Regions from separate parts of the Bacillus sp. Marseille-Q1617 genome, predicted to be linked through region 2. Evidence: riboswitches for the same ligand, from Rfam matches in the RefSeq annotation. Region 2 holds a riboswitch; each other region holds the start of a gene.
The links. Region 2 has a riboswitch for S-adenosylmethionine ahead of HWX64_RS09115 (methionine biosynthesis PLP-dependent protein). Riboswitches for the same ligand answer to the same signal wherever they lie in the genome.
Positions count from the first base shown of each region.

Region 1 (4,265 bases), 390 kb from region 2:
CAGCTATCCTGTCTGCCCCAACTATAACGGCTTCTACATTTTTCTCTTTTAACGTATGAGCGGCCATGCTATCTGCAATAAGTGTTACGTTTACACCTGACTGCTGCAATTCCCAAGTTGTCAAACGTGAGCCCTGAAATACCGGGCGTGTTTCACAGGCATAGACATGGAACGTTTTCCCTTTTTCACTTCCTAAATGAAATGGTGCCAATGCTGTTCCATATTTGCTGGTTGCAATAGATCCTGCATTGCAAATCGTCATGATGGTTGTCTTTTCATTTAGTAATTGAAGACCATATTCTCCGATTCGCCTGCACGTCACTTCATCTTCAGTATGAAGTTGAATCGCGGAGTGCAGAAGGATGGTTTTTGCTTCATTCACAGACTGTGCCCGTTGAATTGCATTTTCCAATGAATCCAATGCCCATCCCAAGTTTACTGCAGTGGGTCGGGAGGAAAATAAATATGCTTTATCCGCTTTAAATCTAACCATGAAATCAGACAGACAGTCTGTATCAAAATGATTCATAGATAATGCTATTCCATAAGCGGCCGTAATTCCGATTGCAGGCGCGCCCCTTACCTTCAACGTGACGATAGCGTCATAAAACTCATTTAAAGTATAAAGTTGTAGGTACTCGATTTTATGTGGAAGCTTTTGCTGGTTTAATATTTCTAAATGATCATCCCGAAACTGTAATGACGTCGGGATTGTGGGTGTTGTGCGTGTCATGATTGGCTCCTTAAGATGTATGACTTCGAATGAATTCTGTGAATTCTTCAATTGTTGAGTACGTTCGTCTTTTTAAAATCAATTCTCTCCCTAAAGAAAGACAGCTTCTTTTAGCCCGCAGCCTCTTTTCTTTATCTGAAATGGAATCCAGATCTGCAACATGTGCAAGACCGACAGTTCTCCTGATAAGCTCACATCCACTGAATCCTATACTGTCTTTAAAGGCTTTATCCAGTACATAATCCAAGTAGCCATCAACCTTAGTGTACGCATCTCCGCTTTCCTGCCAATGATTCGAAAACGTTTCTGAGAATACGTTCCATGTATTGGTGATATGCCGGATGATTTCATCTTTTCCTTTATCGTCCTCCCTTGCTATTACCTGGAATGTCAGGTTTGCAATAAATTGACCGATATCGAAGCCGATAGGACCATAAAAAGCAAATTCAGGATCAATCACCTTGGTTTGAAATTCATCAGCAAAAATACTTCCAGTATGCAGGTCGCCATGCAATAGCGCCTCACTCTCTGTAATAAAGCATTTCTTCAGCTTCGCCACTTCAAGTTTCAGACTGAAATCATTCCACAAATCTTTGAGCAGAGGGAGCAGTTCTTCTTCATAATCATTCGTTTCACTGTTGAAAAATGGATCGGTCAAAACAAGATCCTCCGTAATCTTGCAGAGTTCAGGGTTGGAAAAGGTTTTGACATATTCTTTTTTCTTAAAAGGATGCAGGGCATAGTCAGAAGTATGATAAAGAGTATTTGCCAGGAATGTTCCGATATGTTCAGATAAAAGTGGATAGGTGTCTCCTTTTATCAGTCCTGAACGGACAATTCCAAGGGAACTTAGATCCTCCATTATGGTAACAGCAAGTTTATCATCACTATAGAATACCTCGGGGACAAATTCACCGGCATATGTTTGCTGCAGTTTCAATGCATTTGCTTCGATTCTGGCACGATCGACCGTTAATGGCCAGCTCTCACCAACCACTTTTGCATAGGGCAATGCCTGCTTAATGATAATTCCTTTCTTTCCTTTTTCACTTATTTGAAAAACCAGATTTAAATTTCCATCCCCAATTTCACGGCAGGTCAATTCCGCTCCTTTTTCAAAAAAGTTTAAACTGATTGCTAAATCCAATGCGGTTTGTTCATTTAAAGATTGATAGCTCGAGACAGGAATGGTTGACATAATGGTTCCTCCTAAAATATTGAATTTTGGAGGCTTTTCATAAGTATAATAAGAAAAGCCTCTTTCATTGACGGAAAGAGGCTTAAAGATTGGATCTTATTCGCCTCTTATCTCTCAGAAAGGTGTTCTTTCTGTTGGAATTAGCACCGTGCCTTATGGAGTGAATCATCCGGCGCATAGTGCGCCCCGTTTCTCAACGGTATTACGGTCGGTTGCTGGGCTTCGCAGGGCCAAATCCCTCAGCCAGCTCTTGATAAGAGAATATTTAATTTTGTGAATATCAGCTGCATGCTGTTTGATTTGAATAGTACCATTTTTAGAAATAGTGAGTCAATGAATTTTTAGAAAAATATAAAATTAATAGAAATCTGGACGTCGATCTTGAAAAATAGGTATTTTTTTCCTGACTTCTTCGACTTCATTCAAATCGATTTCTGCGGTAAGCAATTCTTCGTAAAGGGTTCCTTCCGCTATGATCTCCCCCCATGGGCTTATGATCAGCGAGTTCCCCCCAAACTCATTCTTGGGGTCGCTGCCTGAACGATTACAGGCAATGACGAAACACTGATTTTCAATGGCCCTTGCCAATAAAAGGGTCTTCCAATGAGTGATTCTTTCTGCAGGCCACTGAGCAACCACGAACACCACTTTCGCACCATCGATGACATGTTTCCGGAACCATTCCGGGAAACGGATATCATAGCAGATCATACCGGCCATCTGAGTATCCATCAATGTGAATGAGCCATCTTCTTTACCGGGCAGCAGGTAGTGATGTTCATCCATCAATTTAAAGAGATGGAGTTTATTATACTGTTTGATTATTTTCCCGTCACAGTCAGATACGAGAAGGGTATTCGAAATACCCTCTTTTGTTTTGCTCGCAATCGATCCTCCGACAATATGAATGTTGTAGCGAGAAGAAAGCTCCGAAAGAAAGGCAGAAATGTCATGAGCATCTTCATCGGCGATTTCCCCGATTCTGGTTAAATCATAACCGGTCGTCCACAATTCAGGAAATACGACGATATTACAGCCTGCTTCACTCGCTTCTTTTACCCATTGATGAACTCTTTTCTTATTTTCGGTAGGAGCACCAAATGTAATATCCATTTGCGCTAGTCCAATTTTCGTTGACAAAGTAACACCTCTTTTTTAAGTCTGAATAAGATTATACTTTACAATCATTACTTTACGTTATATCATTTGTGACTAGAATTTGAAAGTAAATAATTTTCAAAAAAGTGTAGAAGGTGAAAAGATGACAACCTTTAAAAAAGCAGAACGCATTGACTCGCTGCCGCAGCAATTTTTTGCATCATTGACAGCAAAAGTCCAGAAAGTGCTGAAAGAAGGATTTGATGTGATTAACTTGGGGCAGGGGAACCCCGATCAGCCTACACCCCCGCATATCGTGGAAGCGCTGGTGAAAGCATCAAAATCACCAGGAAATCATAAATATTCCCCTTTTCGGGGTTTGGATTCCTGCAGGGAAGCCATATCTGTTTTTTATGAACGGGAATATGGTGTGGACATCGATCCTCATGAAGAAGTTGCAGTCCTGTTCGGAGGGAAGGCAGGGCTGGTGGAGATACCCCAATGCCTGTTGGACCCCGGTGAGACAGTATTGGTTCCGGATCCGGGGTATCCGGATTATTTGTCAGGGGTATCCCTTGCGGAAGCACGGATGGTAACGATGCCGTTGAAAGAAGAGAATCATTTTCTCCCGGATTATGAGAGGATTGCAAGAGAGGACATTGAAAAAGCAAAGCTCATGTTTTTGAACTATCCCAATAACCCTACAGGAGCGGTTGCCTCCCGTTCATTTTTCGAAGATACAGTATCATTCGCGAAACAAAATGATATCTGTGTCGTCCATGATTTTGCCTACGGTGCAATCGGCTTCGAAGGGAAAAAGCCTGTCAGCTTTTTGGAAGCAGAAGGGGCAAAGGACACAGGCATTGAAATCTATACGCTTTCAAAAACCTATAATATGGCCGGTTGGAGAGTGGGCTTTGCAGTCGGGAATAAAAGTGTGATCGAAGCCATTAACATTCTTCAGGATCACATGTATGTAAGTCTTTTCGGGGCTGTCCAGGAAGCTGCAGTGGCTGCTTTACTCGGATCTCAGAAGTGCGTCGAAGAACTTGTCGATACTTATGAATCCAGAAGAAAAACATTCATAAACGGGCTGCAAAATATCGGATGGGAGGTTAAAGCACCAGCAGGTTCTTTCTTTGCATGGCTTAAGGTTCCCCCCGGCTTTTCCTCTGTGGAGTTTGCAGATTACCTCCTTGAAGAAATTAAAGTCGCTGTAGCACCAGGTGTAGGGTT
Region 1 covers NZ_CAHJXM010000001.1:1,445,596-1,449,860, forward strand. Annotated here, with positions in the region: gene mtnA (S-methyl-5-thioribose-1-phosphate isomerase) at 1-733, opposite strand, end outside; gene mtnK (S-methyl-5-thioribose kinase) at 744-1,931, opposite strand; SAM riboswitch class I at 2,036-2,191, opposite strand; gene HWX64_RS07210 (carbon-nitrogen family hydrolase) at 2,289-3,071, opposite strand; gene HWX64_RS07215 (pyridoxal phosphate-dependent aminotransferase) at 3,193-4,265, shown strand, end outside.
Region 1: another riboswitch for S-adenosylmethionine. It lies ahead of mtnK (S-methyl-5-thioribose kinase); the one in region 2 lies ahead of HWX64_RS09115 (methionine biosynthesis PLP-dependent protein).

Region 2 (4,265 bases):
CTTAGGCATAAGGTGTATGACTGGAGCTTGCCCCATTTTGATAGAGACATTTCTACTGAAGAAATCCCCTAATGGAAAACGATTTGCCTCAGTGCCATATACACCTGTCAATTGCACCGTCCCGAATTTCCTTACTGCCTGCGATGCGGTTTTAATAGGGGAGATGGTTCCGAATTGATTATCAAATTCAGATCCGAACGTCTCATCAGGAGCGACGGTCCCATCCATTCCTACACAGTCGATGACCACATCAGCACCCCCTTTGGTATATTCGTGGAGGACAGAGCCGATGTCCGGGGTCTCTTTGAAATTATAGATTTCAGCACTGTTTGTACGTTTAGCATGACTTAGACGGTGCTCAACCTGATCGACAGCAATGACGCGCTCGGCCCCTTTTAACTTGGCGAACTTCTGAGCCATCAGTCCGATCGGACCGCTCCCAAGAACAATGACCGTATCCCCTTCTTTTACTCCGCTGTTTTCAACGCTCCAATAAGCCGTCGGAATGACATCCGAAAGGAAGAGGACACTTTCGTCGTCAAGGTTACTGGTCTCAGGTACTTTAAATGAAGTAAAGTCCGCATAGGGCACTCGTAGATATTCTGCCTGTCCGCCTGGGTAGCCTCCCATCATTTCAGTAAATCCAAATAGACCTCCAATTTCTCCATGTGGGTTGGAATCGTCACACTGACTTTCCATCTGGTTCTTGCAGAAAAAACATTCCCCGCAGCCAATATTGAATGGAATGACGACACGGTCCCCTTTTTTCAGACTTTTTACTTCCGACCCTACTTCTTCGACAATTCCCATTGGCTCATGCCCCACTACATAATCTTGTTCCGGTTCGATTCCGCCGTGGTAAAGGTGAAGGTCAGAACCACAGATACCACTTGCAGTGATTCTCACGATCATGTCTGTATTTTCTTGAATATCGGGAGTTTCAACTTCTTTGACCACCATTTTTTCTTTTCCTTGGAAAGTCACGCCCTTCATTCCTATCACATCCTAATCAAGTATTTCTATACATATAGACTTGATATTGGTTGTTCAAACATATATTTTTTATGCATGCTATTTTGTACGACCTTTTGCTTAAAAATAACTCTTGGCATTCCATTGAAAATGCCAAAGTATTCATAATTTTCATTGACTTTTAATAAAGTATGATGTAAGTTATGAAGAAGTTATTTTAATAAAGTGATTGATGATAGTTAATTAAACCAAATAGATTCTTATCCAGAGAGGTAGAGGGACTGGCCCTATGACACCTCAGCAACCAGCCAAGGGCATGGTGCTAATTCCAGCAAGTTGAATTCAACTTGGACGATAAGAGGGAGATTGAACGACTGAAGCCTTCTTATATTTCATAAGAAGGCTTTTTGTTTTATATCCTTTTTCGTTTAAATAAGAAAAGGAGTGACGAAATTGAAAAAACACATCGATACCATTCTCGTTCAATCAGGAAATCGTACGGATGAGAGGACAGGAGCAATAAGTCCTGCCATTCACTTATCAACCGCATATCAGCATAAGGGGATCGGTCAATCGACTGGATTTGATTATACGCGGACCGGAAACCCGACCAGGACCATTTTGGAAGATACACTGGCTCTTTTGGAAGAGGGGGATAGAGGCTTCGCTTTCAGTTCGGGGATGGCAGCCATCCAAGCTGTACTGAGCTTATTTTCGTCAGGTGATGAATTGATTGTTTCCCAGGATTTGTATGGCGGAAGCTATCGTTTGTTTGTACAGTATGAAAATCAATACGGTATCAGGTTTCATTTCGTGGACACTCATGAAGAAAATCATATTGTTGAAAAAATAAACGAAAAGACAAGAGCGATATTCCTTGAAACGCCAACCAATCCATTAATGAATGAAACAAGTATTTCAACGGTGTCTACCATCGCTAAGGATAACGAGATATTACTGATTGTGGATAACACCTTTTACACACCAATCCTTCAAAAGCCCATTGCAGAAGGTGCTGATATAGTCGTTCACAGTGCTACAAAGTATCTAGGCGGCCACAATGACGTACTTGCCGGTGCTGTCATCGTCAGAAACAAAGAATTGGGAGAGAAACTCTATACCATTCAGAATTCGATCGGTGCCGTTCTTTCACCCTTTGATTGCTGGCTGTTACTCCGCGGCATGAAAACATTAGGCCTGCGGATGGCCCAGCATGAAAAAAATGCAAATGAGGTTGCAGAGTATTTAACGAATCATGACTGCGTGACGGATGTCCTTTATACCGGAAGAGGCGGGATGCTTTCTTTTCGCATTTCTAGGGAGGAATGGGTCGGTCCTTTTCTTGAGAAATTAGACATCATTACATTCGCGGAAAGTCTTGGCGGTGTTGAAAGCTTCATTACGTATCCTGCAACCCAGACCCATGCTGATATTCCTGAATGTGAAAGGAATACACTCGGCATATGTAATCGTCTCTTGAGATTTTCGGTCGGTATTGAAAATGTAGATGATATCATTTCAGATTTGGAGAATGTTTTTAATCAATTAAGAGGAGAGGTGCTTATACATGAGTGAAAAAACGTACTCACAGCAAACTTCCCTGCTTCATTCTCACGGATATGATGCCCATACAGGTGCTGTTTCTACACCGCTCTATCACGCAACCACTTTTCATCAGAGCGATTTTGACCAATATGGATCCTATGATTACAGCAGGTCGGGAAATCCAACCAGGGAAGCATTGGAAGAGACGATTGCAGAACTTGAAGGCGGCGTAGAAGGGTTTGCTTTTTCTTCAGGCATGGCAGCCATTTCTACGAGTTTCCTTATGCTTTCGCATGGGGATCATGTCCTCATTTCTGAAGAAGTATATGGGGGTACTTATCGATTGATCACAGAGGTATTGAACCGATTTGGCATTCAGTATTCCTTTGTGGATATGAGGGATCTTCATGAGGTCGCCCGTTCAATCAAACCAAATACAAAAGTGATTTACATTGAAACACCTTCGAACCCTTTACTTAACATTACAGATATTGAAGGGGTCGTAAAATTGGCAAAAGCCAATAACTGTCTGACCTTTCTCGATAATACGTTTATGACTCCTCTGCTGCAAAAGCCTTTATCACTTGGAGTAGATGTGGTCTTACACAGTGCAACCAAGTTTCTGGCAGGTCACAGTGATGTACTCGCCGGAATAGCAGTGACCGGAAATGAAAAAATCGCCCAGAAGTTATCATTCTTACAAAATTCATTTGGTGCTGTACTGGGACCTCAAGACAGCTGGCTATTGCTGAGAGGCCTTAAAACATTGCATGTACGCCTTAAGCAGTCATCCGAAAGTGCCTATAAGATCGCCCGCTTCCTTGAAACGAGGGATGAAGTGGAAGAAGTATATTACCCGGGACTGAGCTATCATAAAGGCCATGAAATCCATGTTCGCCAGGCAAAAGGACCTGGTGCTGTCTTATCCTTCCGCTTAAAAGGTGAAGAAGAAGTCAGGAAATTGACAAAACAAGTAGATATCCCTGTATTTGCTGTAAGCTTAGGTGCAGTTGAATCCATCCTTTCATATCCTGCAAAAATGTCTCATGCATCCATGCCTGAAAAGGAAAGAGTGAGAAGGGGGATCACATCTGGCCTGCTGAGGTTATCAGTTGGATTGGAGAACACAGATGAATTGATTAAGGACCTTGAACAGGGGTTGAATTCTCTGAAAGAAGTACCAATAAAGAAAGTCATCAATTTATAACAGAGAATGAAAGAGAAGGAGGGATCGTGTGAAACCGCTCATACAATCTTTGAAAGAAAGAATTTTGATAGCAGACGGAGCAATGGGGACTCTGTTGTATTCATACGGGGTGGATCGATGCTTCGAGGAGTTGAACCTTTCACACCCTAATGAAGTATTGAAAGTCCACAGAGATTATATAGAAGCTGGAGCGGATATCATCCAGACCAATACGTACGGTGCCAATTACGAAAAACTTTCCCGGTATGGGCTGGAGGATTCTGTGAAAGAAATCAATACCGCAGCTGCAAGGCTCGCTAAAAAGGCGGCTGGGGATCACACCTATGTAATAGGGACCATTGGTGGAATCAGGGCGATCAAGCAAAATATTTCACTCGAGGAAATCAAAAGAAGCTTCCGGGAACAGCTGTACTGTTTGCTTCTTGAAGGTGTTGATGGAATCCTCCTTGAAACGTACTACGACTTTGAGGAATTGACGACAGTCCTGAAGATTGCAAAGCGGGAAACAGATCTTCCCGTCATTGCACAGGTATCGCTGCAT
Region 2 covers NZ_CAHJXM010000001.1:1,839,976-1,844,240, forward strand. Annotated here, with positions in the region: gene HWX64_RS09110 (zinc-dependent alcohol dehydrogenase) at 1-993, opposite strand, end outside; SAM riboswitch class I at 1,230-1,333, shown strand; gene HWX64_RS09115 (methionine biosynthesis PLP-dependent protein) at 1,426-2,547, shown strand; gene metC (cystathionine beta-lyase) at 2,540-3,724, shown strand; gene HWX64_RS09125 (bifunctional homocysteine S-methyltransferase/methylenetetrahydrofolate reductase) at 3,753-4,265, shown strand, end outside.

Region 3 (4,265 bases), 1.8 Mb from region 2:
CCATAACCGCTACTACTATTACCTGCTTCATTCATTTGACGACTAGAACAACAGCATACCAATGAAAAAGGAGGAGGATATAATTCCTCGTCCCGTTGGTCAGCATCATTTCGTAAAATACCACTTCCACAACGACAATCCGATGATGGTGAGGAAGGTGATGAAGCCGTAGAGCCAGATGGAGAGCATTTCGTTAACGAACATGGTGTTTCACCCTTTCCTTTACTTTATGTTGTAGACTTTTTCGAGTCTTTGGCTGGTTTGCGGTTGTTTTTCTTTCAAGATAGGGGCAAGCACTGTAATCACGGCGATTCCGATAAAAGTTGAAACGGCTCCCGCTGCCATGGTGCTTGGCACGATTCCGCCAAAGTAAAGGATGAGATAGGAAAGGAGTCCGATCACCATGGAAAGTTCCGCTGCCCTGGCGGATGCCTTTCTACGTCCATATACCGCGTGTAAAATCGGCCCCATCGTTCCGGCTGCGATTCCTGAAATGCCGATCCACATGATATCTCCCATATACGCAGGAGGCTTCAAGACAATCAAATAGGCCAGGAGCCCGATAATGGGCACTGAAAGCCGGCTGATCTGCAGCGCGATCTTCTCTGCTTTCGCGTCGCTCACTTTCACGATTCCTCTTTTCACCAGTACTTTCAAAAAGATATCATTGGCAAAGACAGTCGAAATCGACACAAACAATCCATCCGTTGTCGACATGGCGGCAGCAAGGATCACAACCCCCAATATCGCTACAATGACCGCAGGAAATGCCCATACCGCATATTCCATCAGTGCCAGATCAGGAGCTGCAACGTTATTTCCAAGTGCCGCCCTGCTGTAAATACCTCCAAATAGAACTAAAACGGAAAATGCAGCAGTGATCACATAAGTCAAAATCATTTTCCCCAAATCTTTTTCACTCTTCAGACCCAGTACCTTGTTAAACAGATGAGGGGCAGAGGCAAATGCCCACTGAATCACAATCGCACCTGTCACTAAACTTAAAGAAGAAAAATGAGCAGAATCCGGATTGAAAGCCTGAATCAGATTTCCATCCTGAGCCGCCAATTTTCCGCTGATGCTGGTAAAGGTCGTTGAGATGCTCCCCTTCCAGAACACGACGATCCCGGAAATGAAAATAAAGACCCCGGCCACTGCCATCATCACTGCCTGGACGGCATCCGTATAAATATCGGCGAATGCCCCTCCGCCAAAGACGTAAAGTACGACAATCACGGCTATAAAAATCAATCCGCCCTGATAGGACATGCCGAGAAGATATTCAAAGATGCGGGCACCTGCGACAAACTGGGCGGCTATATAAAAGATGTTGAACAAAAGAATCAACCCCGTACCGACCCGGAGAAGATCGCTGTTATAAAAATCCCCCAGCCAGTCGGGCAAGGACAGCGACTTTTGTCCGTTATTTAGCTTCCGGACTTTCTTGGCTACCATCAATACCCCGATCGGCCCCCCGCCGATCATCGCCAGGAACAGCCAAAGATTTGATAGTCCCCAATCATGGGACCAGCCCGGGTACCCGAGGAAGGTAGCGGCACTTAAGTACGTGGCGGCAAAGGAAAGCCCCAGGACATAAGGGCCGAGGTTTCCCCCGCCTATGGCAAAATCACTGACACTCTTGGTCTTTTTCATACTGATAAATCCCAGGGCAAACATTGCTGCAAGAAATACGGCAAATCCTATCCATGTATATAATGCGATTTGACTCATTTTCTTCTCCCTTCTTTTACAAGCGTTTTATGAATAAACGGGTGCAAGCTTCTTGGCAGGATGATCTGCAGGCAGGTGTCTCCGGCCTCTGCCAAACATGTTTTCTCTCAGGGTGGATCCTTCATATTCCATCCGGTAAATCCCACGCTTCTGCAGTTCCGGGACCACATGTTCGACAAACTCGGTGAATGTACCCGGTGAATACGTCTGGGCGATATTGAAGCCGTCTGCATCCCCAACAACCGCCCACCTCTCGATTTCATCCGCGATCTGCTCAGGGGTGCCGATGAACTTGACCGTTCCATTGCCCAGGCCGTGATTTTTGATCGCTTCCCGGAGCGTCCACCTTTTGTTCGGATCTTTTCCGTACATATCGAGGTTCCCCTGCATGGCGTCAGTCTCGATGTCCTCGATATATTGATCAGGGTCGAATTGTGAAAAGTCTATCCCAGTGTGACCGGATAAAAGAGAAGCGGTGCCTTCATAGCTGACGTGGTTTGTAAGTTCTTCATATTTGGCATATGCTTCTTCCTCTGTTGAACCTATGATTGGCAGGATCATCGGGAAGATGAGAAGCTCATCCGGGTTTCTTCCCTGCTCTGCCGCCCGTCTGCGGATATCGGATGTATACAGCTTCAATCCGTCCAGTGAATGATTTTTAGTAAATACTGCTTCGGCATGTTTTGCTGCAAAATCCCTCCCTTTTGGAGAGGACCCCGCCTGGAACAATACCGGGGTGCGCTGAGGGGAAGGCTCCACCAGATGAGGGCCCGGCACACTGAAAAACTCTCCTTCATGGTTGATGGAATGAACTCTTTCCGGATTCGCAAACGTATCATTTTCTTTATCATAAACGACCGCCTCGTTCTCCCAGCTGTGCTCCCACAATTTATAAGCGACCTGGAGGAATTCATCGGCTCTGTCATATCGGAGTTCCTTTGGAAGCCTCCCGGAAAGTCCAAGATTAATGGCTTCACTTTCCAAATAGGAGGTCACCACATTCCATGCCACCCTTCCCCCGGTTAAATGGTCAAGCGTCGATAACTGCCGTGCCAGTGAATAAGGCTGGGCATAAGTCGTGGAGATCGTCGGTGCAAACCCAAGATGCTCTGTTACAGCCGCCATGGCCGAGATCGGGATGAGCGGATCATGTGCAGGCAGCTGCACTGCACCCCTGACCGCCGCATCATGACTGTTTTCATAAACGCTGTAGGTACCAAGCACATCAGCGATGAACATCGCATCAAATTTCCCGCGTTCAAGCGTCTTTGCCGTTTCGACCCAATAAGCCAGACTGTTGTGAGAAGTACCTTGATCTTTTTCATGTTTCCATAAGCCGGTCGAATGCGGTGAAGGCGAGTTTTGGATGAAGCCGTTGAGATGAATTTGTTTTTTCATTGGAAAGTCTCCTTTTTCTTAAAAGTGATTTGGCCGTGGCGATGGGTGGATTGATGTGTTTTTTGGGGATGAGGTCAGGTTTGAGTATTCTTATCGTTATACTCGGTTTAGAAACAGCGAGGACTCCTTAACGATTTACTACAACTAAAAAAACCTCTCCCGATGAGGAAGAGGTTCATTTCTATACCATCCTCTCATCTTTCAAGCATCTGCTTGCTGGAATTAGCACCTTGTTACAAGTAACGGTTGCTGCGGGATCACGGGACCAGATTCCTCCCCCGGCTCTAGATAAGGAAATATGCAATTGTGTTGTTTGAATTTTTATCATCATAACGGAGTCGAAATAATCTGTCAAATCAGAATCCAGATTTTTTATCGAGATGAATTGTGTACATGGTCACGAGTTTAAATTTGGAAACGCTTACCTATATTTTCATATCAAAAAGGGAGTTTTTACGTAAAATATTGATGTTCCAGCCTTTAATGGCAGCCAATCAGAGAGATTCTCTTTTACTTTAAAGGAATAATGGACTATATGTGGCGGGGAAACTAGTCATAAATGATCTTTTTTGAGAGTTTTTAATGGGGGGAAGAACCACGGGGACAGGTCCGTTGAATGGGGAGATGAAGGTATCTTTCGTTTTCATTGTATAATCTTCGAGTTTTGCCCGATAATCTTTTAATTTTGACCATAAATCTTTTACTTTTCCGCTTTTATCTTTCGATTTCCCGGATCATTCCGTCACTTGGTGAAATACAGGATTAACCTACCCGCCCGCTACAATAGAAACGAATACACCAAACACAAACAAGTATCATCCCTAACCAATAAAAAAGACCCCCAACCCAAAAGGTTGAGAGTCTCTGTAAGCAATAATTAACGCTTAGAGAATTGTGGTGCACGACGAGCGCCTTTAAGACCGTATTTTTTACGTTCTTTCATACGAGCGTCACGAGTTAACAATCCAGCGCGTTTTAGAGTACCGCGGTACTCAGGATCAGCTTGAAGTAAAGCACGAGCGATACCGTGACGGATCGCACCAGCTTGACCAGCGTAACCTCCACCGTGTACGTTTACTAAAACGTCATAGTTACCAAGAGTTTCAGTTGCAACTAGTGGTTGCTTGATTACTTCT
Region 3 covers NZ_CAHJXM010000001.1:55,126-59,390, reverse strand. Annotated here, with positions in the region: gene HWX64_RS00355 (sodium:solute symporter) at 223-1,731, opposite strand; gene HWX64_RS00350 (LLM class flavin-dependent oxidoreductase) at 1,759-3,129, opposite strand; SAM riboswitch class I at 3,321-3,424, opposite strand; gene rpsI (30S ribosomal protein S9) at 4,007-4,265, opposite strand, start outside.
Region 3: another riboswitch for S-adenosylmethionine. It lies ahead of HWX64_RS00350 (LLM class flavin-dependent oxidoreductase); the one in region 2 lies ahead of HWX64_RS09115 (methionine biosynthesis PLP-dependent protein).

Region 4 (4,265 bases), on a different contig from region 2:
ATGGACCTGTCCAATGCCGAACAGGGACTGGCGAAGGGCGACCGTGCACCGGACTTTGAACTCACGACTCTGGCCGGCGAAAAAGTGAAGCTTTCCGATTACCAGGGTCAGAAAGTGATCCTTAACTTCTGGGCGACCTGGTGTCCGCCGTGTAAGGCCGAAATGCCGCATATGCAAAAATACTACGAAAAAAATGCTGAGAAAGAAAATGTAGAGATACTTGCCGTGAACCTTACCAGCATGGATGAGGGCAGGAATGCTGTACAACAATTTGTGGACGGCTACGAACTCACCTTCCCGATCCCGATGGACGTAGATGGTGATATCGGCGGGGAATACCGCGCCTTTACCATCCCCACCACCTACATGATCGACACCAAAGGTCAGATCCAGCACAAAATCGTCGGCCCCATGAACGAAGAAATGATGGGCGAAATGGTCTCTGGAATGGACTAACGCGTTAATAGGATGAGGGACGGTCCTTTAGCATGCTAAAGGCCCGTCCCTCGTTTCTCTAAAGTACAGAAGTTTAGATGCATACTCCTCAAGGTATATAATGAGTATGTGATTGATTTTCTTGAAGAAACTATTCATTGAGAGAAGATGAAGGAGGAGTATTGGATGTTTCATTACACAAAAGAAGTTTCGTTGAGTGTGAAAGAAGCGGCGGAGAAGGTGGAAGCTGCGCTGAAAGAGGAGAGCTTCGGCGTTCTTTGGAATCTCGATCTTGCCGGAAAGCTTGAGGAAAAAGGCCTCGATTTCAATGAGGAAGTCGTGATCCTTGAAGTGTGCAATCCTCATGAGGCAAAGAAAGTGCTCGAACAAAGCATGCTTGTCAGCTACTTCCTGCCGTGTAAAGTCACCGTTTATACTGAAAACGGCACGACTAAGGTCGGCATGGCGAAGCCAAGCAAGTTGATTGAGCTGGTGGATAATGATGAACTTAAAAATATCGCGCTGGACATTGAAGATCGATTGATCGCTTGTATGGACCGGGTATAGGATTGGATGGAAGAGCACCTGCTGCGTTGGCGGCGGGTGTTTTTTGTTTGGGAAGGTGTAAAATGACAGCGAAAGACATAAAAATGGTTGTTTTAGCAGCCGATTCTGTTAACTTCTTTCGGGATGAATCAAATTCAAGGAGAAAACACCTCGATGCACCCTAAAAAAATTTGCTCGGTACAGGGATTCAAGCCACTTTTCATACTTTACGTGCCAATTTAAAAATATACGTGCAAGATTTCTGAAACACATGCAACATTTTAAAATACAAACCAAATTCCTAAAAATACGTTCCACTTGTCGAAAAATCTTTACACCGCTGTAACCTCAGCTCAAAAATTCCAGCCTCCTATACCACCAGTCTCTTCATCTCTATCAAAAAAACCTAACCGTGCTGCAACTCCAGCCAAGCACCCCTAATCCCCTAATAACTCAATGCACTTCAAAAAAACAATCCGGCCCCCGAAACATTTTCCTTCCTCGCAATCTTCTGAATATGATACACTCTTCTAAATACTATCGATTACAAGAGGAAGGATGACATACATGAAATTCACAACGAAAGTCGTACATAGCCAGTTAAAAGGTACCGAGGAAATCCGCAGCAAAACGACGCCAATCTATCAGACTTCAGCTTTTTCGTTCAAATCACTGGAAGAGCTTGAAGGGTTCTATGAAGGAAAATCGCCTTACCTCTACACAAGGACGGGAAATCCGAATACGGATGAACTTGGACAGATGGTGGCGGCCCTTGAAGGTGCACCGGCCGGGGTGGCGACGTCTTCAGGCTTGTCGGCGATCCTTGCTGCCGTGCTGTCGGTGGTACAAACCGGCGATCATATCGTGGCAGCGGAAGACCTGTACGGGGGCACCTTCCATATGTTGAAGGAAGAACTGAAAGGCTTCGGCATCGAGACAACCTTCGTCGACTTCACCAAACGTGAAGAAATCGAACAGGCCATCACGCCGCAGACAAAGCTGTTGTACAGTGAAACGGTGACCAACCCGTTCATGAGGGTGGAGGACATTCCGCAGCTGGTCGAGCTTGCCGGGAAACACAATCTCAAAACGATCATCGATAACACATTCGCAACACCATACCTGCGCCAGCCTTATCTGGAAGGCGTCGATCTCGTTGCCCACAGTGCCACAAAATATATCGGCGGACACAGCGATATCACCGCAGGCGTCGTGACAGGAAAAGAGGAATTAGTAAGTAAGGCCAGGGAAAAAGTCGTCAACATGGGCTCCAACCTGAGTCCGTTCGAGGCATGGCTGACGGCAAGAGGTGCAAAGACGCTCGCCCTTAGAATGGGCACACAGGCCCATAATTCCCTAGTATTATCTGATAATCTTAGAACGAATCCGCATGTGAAAAACGTGTACTATCCAAATAACCTTTCCGATAAAGGCCACGGTGCCATCGTGACAATCGAGCTCGATCCATCATGTGACATCAGTGCATTTTTCAAATCCCTCGGCTGGATCAAGATCGTGCCGACCCTTGCCGGAGTGGAAACGACCGTCTCTTACCCGCTGGGGACATCACACCGCGCCCTGCCGAAAGAAGCACAGGAAAAACTCGGCATAAACACCCATGTCGTACGCATATCGTTAGGTATCGAAGACTCAGAAGACATCGTAACCCAGTTCAACGCAGCAATCGAAAAATCTATCGAGTAAAGTTTGACTTGCATGAATGATGGGCGAACTTTAACTGTTTCCAGCTGTTGGTTGGAGTGCAAGACGAAGACTCCTGAGGGATAAGCGAAGCAGGGGAGACCCCACAGGAGCAAATCTCCGAGGAGGCTCCCCGCTCGCCCGCGGAAAGCGAAGTCATGCACGGAAAACAACTGCGGTTTAATAGCCCAATCTAAATAAAACAAAAAACAAAATAATAAAAAAAATCAGAAAATACCCTTGACGTTGAATGAATCAGCCTTTATAATTCATCTCAACGCACTACTTAAAAGACAACTAAATCGCTCTTATCCAGAGAGGCGGAGGGACTAGGCCCGATGAAGCCCGGCAACCTTCATGTTCGCAGGAACGATCTGCTACCACATGAAAAGGTGCTAATTCCTGCAGGCAGACTGCCTGAAAGATAAGAGGAGGACCCCTATTAAATTAGACCCTCTTCTTAGGAAGGGGGTTTTTGATTTTTCCTCTTCTTTAAAAATTCCTAGCCCAAGGATGGCTGATTCGGTGAAAAGGCAGCCATCACATCCTGCTGTCACCGAGACCGGCACCATCCATCATCAGCATTCAAACACGTTCACCCACAATGCCAGCGGAAACCCAATAAACCAAAAACCAGGAGGAATTCATTATGACAAAATCATTCGATGTTGAAACGTTACTACTACACGGCGGACAGGAACCGGATCCAACAACAGGTTCACGTGCAGTCCCGATTTACCAGACCACATCTTACGTTTTTGATAACAGTGAGCACGCTGCGAAGTTATTCGGACTTGAAGAAGAGGGGAATATCTACTCCCGTATCATGAACCCGACAGTTGATGTCCTTGAGAAGCGGATCGCCCTGTTGGAAGGCGGAATCGGTGCACTTGGTGTCTCTTCAGGGATGGCCGCGATATCGCTGTCCATCCTGAATATCGCGGGAGCAGGCGATGAAATCGTCGCAGCGACGAATCTTTATGGAGGCACATACAATCTATTCTCCACGACGCTTCCAAAGTACGGCATCAAAGTTCACTTCGTCGATCCGTCCGATCCGGAGAACTTCCGCAATGCGATCACACCGAAGACGAAGGCTGTTTTTGCCGAAACGATTGGAAATCCGAGTCTTCACGTGCTGGACATTGAAGCGGTCGCGAAAGTCGCTCATGACAATGAAATCCCACTCATCATCGATAATACATTTGCCACTCCATACTTATGCAAACCGATCGAATGGGGCGCGGACATCGTCATCCATTCAGCCACCAAGTGGATCGGCGGTCACGGTACAGCGATCGGGGGAATCGTCGTCGACGGCGGTAAGTTCGACTGGAATAATAAAAAATTCCCGGGCTTTGTCGATGAAGACCGCAGCTATAACGGCATCCGATATGCAGTCGATGTCGGTGAAGCAGCCTTCATCACAAAACTCCGGGTGCAGCTGCTGCGTGACTTCGGTGCCTGCTTGAGTCCGCAAAATGCGTTCCTTCTTTTGCAGGGTCTCGAGACACTTCACCTGCGAATCGAAAGGCATACGGAAAATGCATTGAAAATCGCCGAGCACCTCGATCAGCACAGCG
Region 4 covers NZ_CAHJXM010000002.1:634,790-639,054, forward strand. Annotated here, with positions in the region: gene HWX64_RS14575 (redoxin domain-containing protein) at 1-456, shown strand, start outside; gene HWX64_RS14580 (DUF302 domain-containing protein) at 622-1,002, shown strand; gene HWX64_RS14585 (PLP-dependent aspartate aminotransferase family protein) at 1,549-2,685, shown strand; SAM riboswitch class I at 2,988-3,113, shown strand; gene HWX64_RS14590 (O-acetylhomoserine aminocarboxypropyltransferase/cysteine synthase family protein) at 3,332-4,265, shown strand, end outside.
Region 4: another riboswitch for S-adenosylmethionine. It lies ahead of HWX64_RS14590 (O-acetylhomoserine aminocarboxypropyltransferase/cysteine synthase family protein); the one in region 2 lies ahead of HWX64_RS09115 (methionine biosynthesis PLP-dependent protein).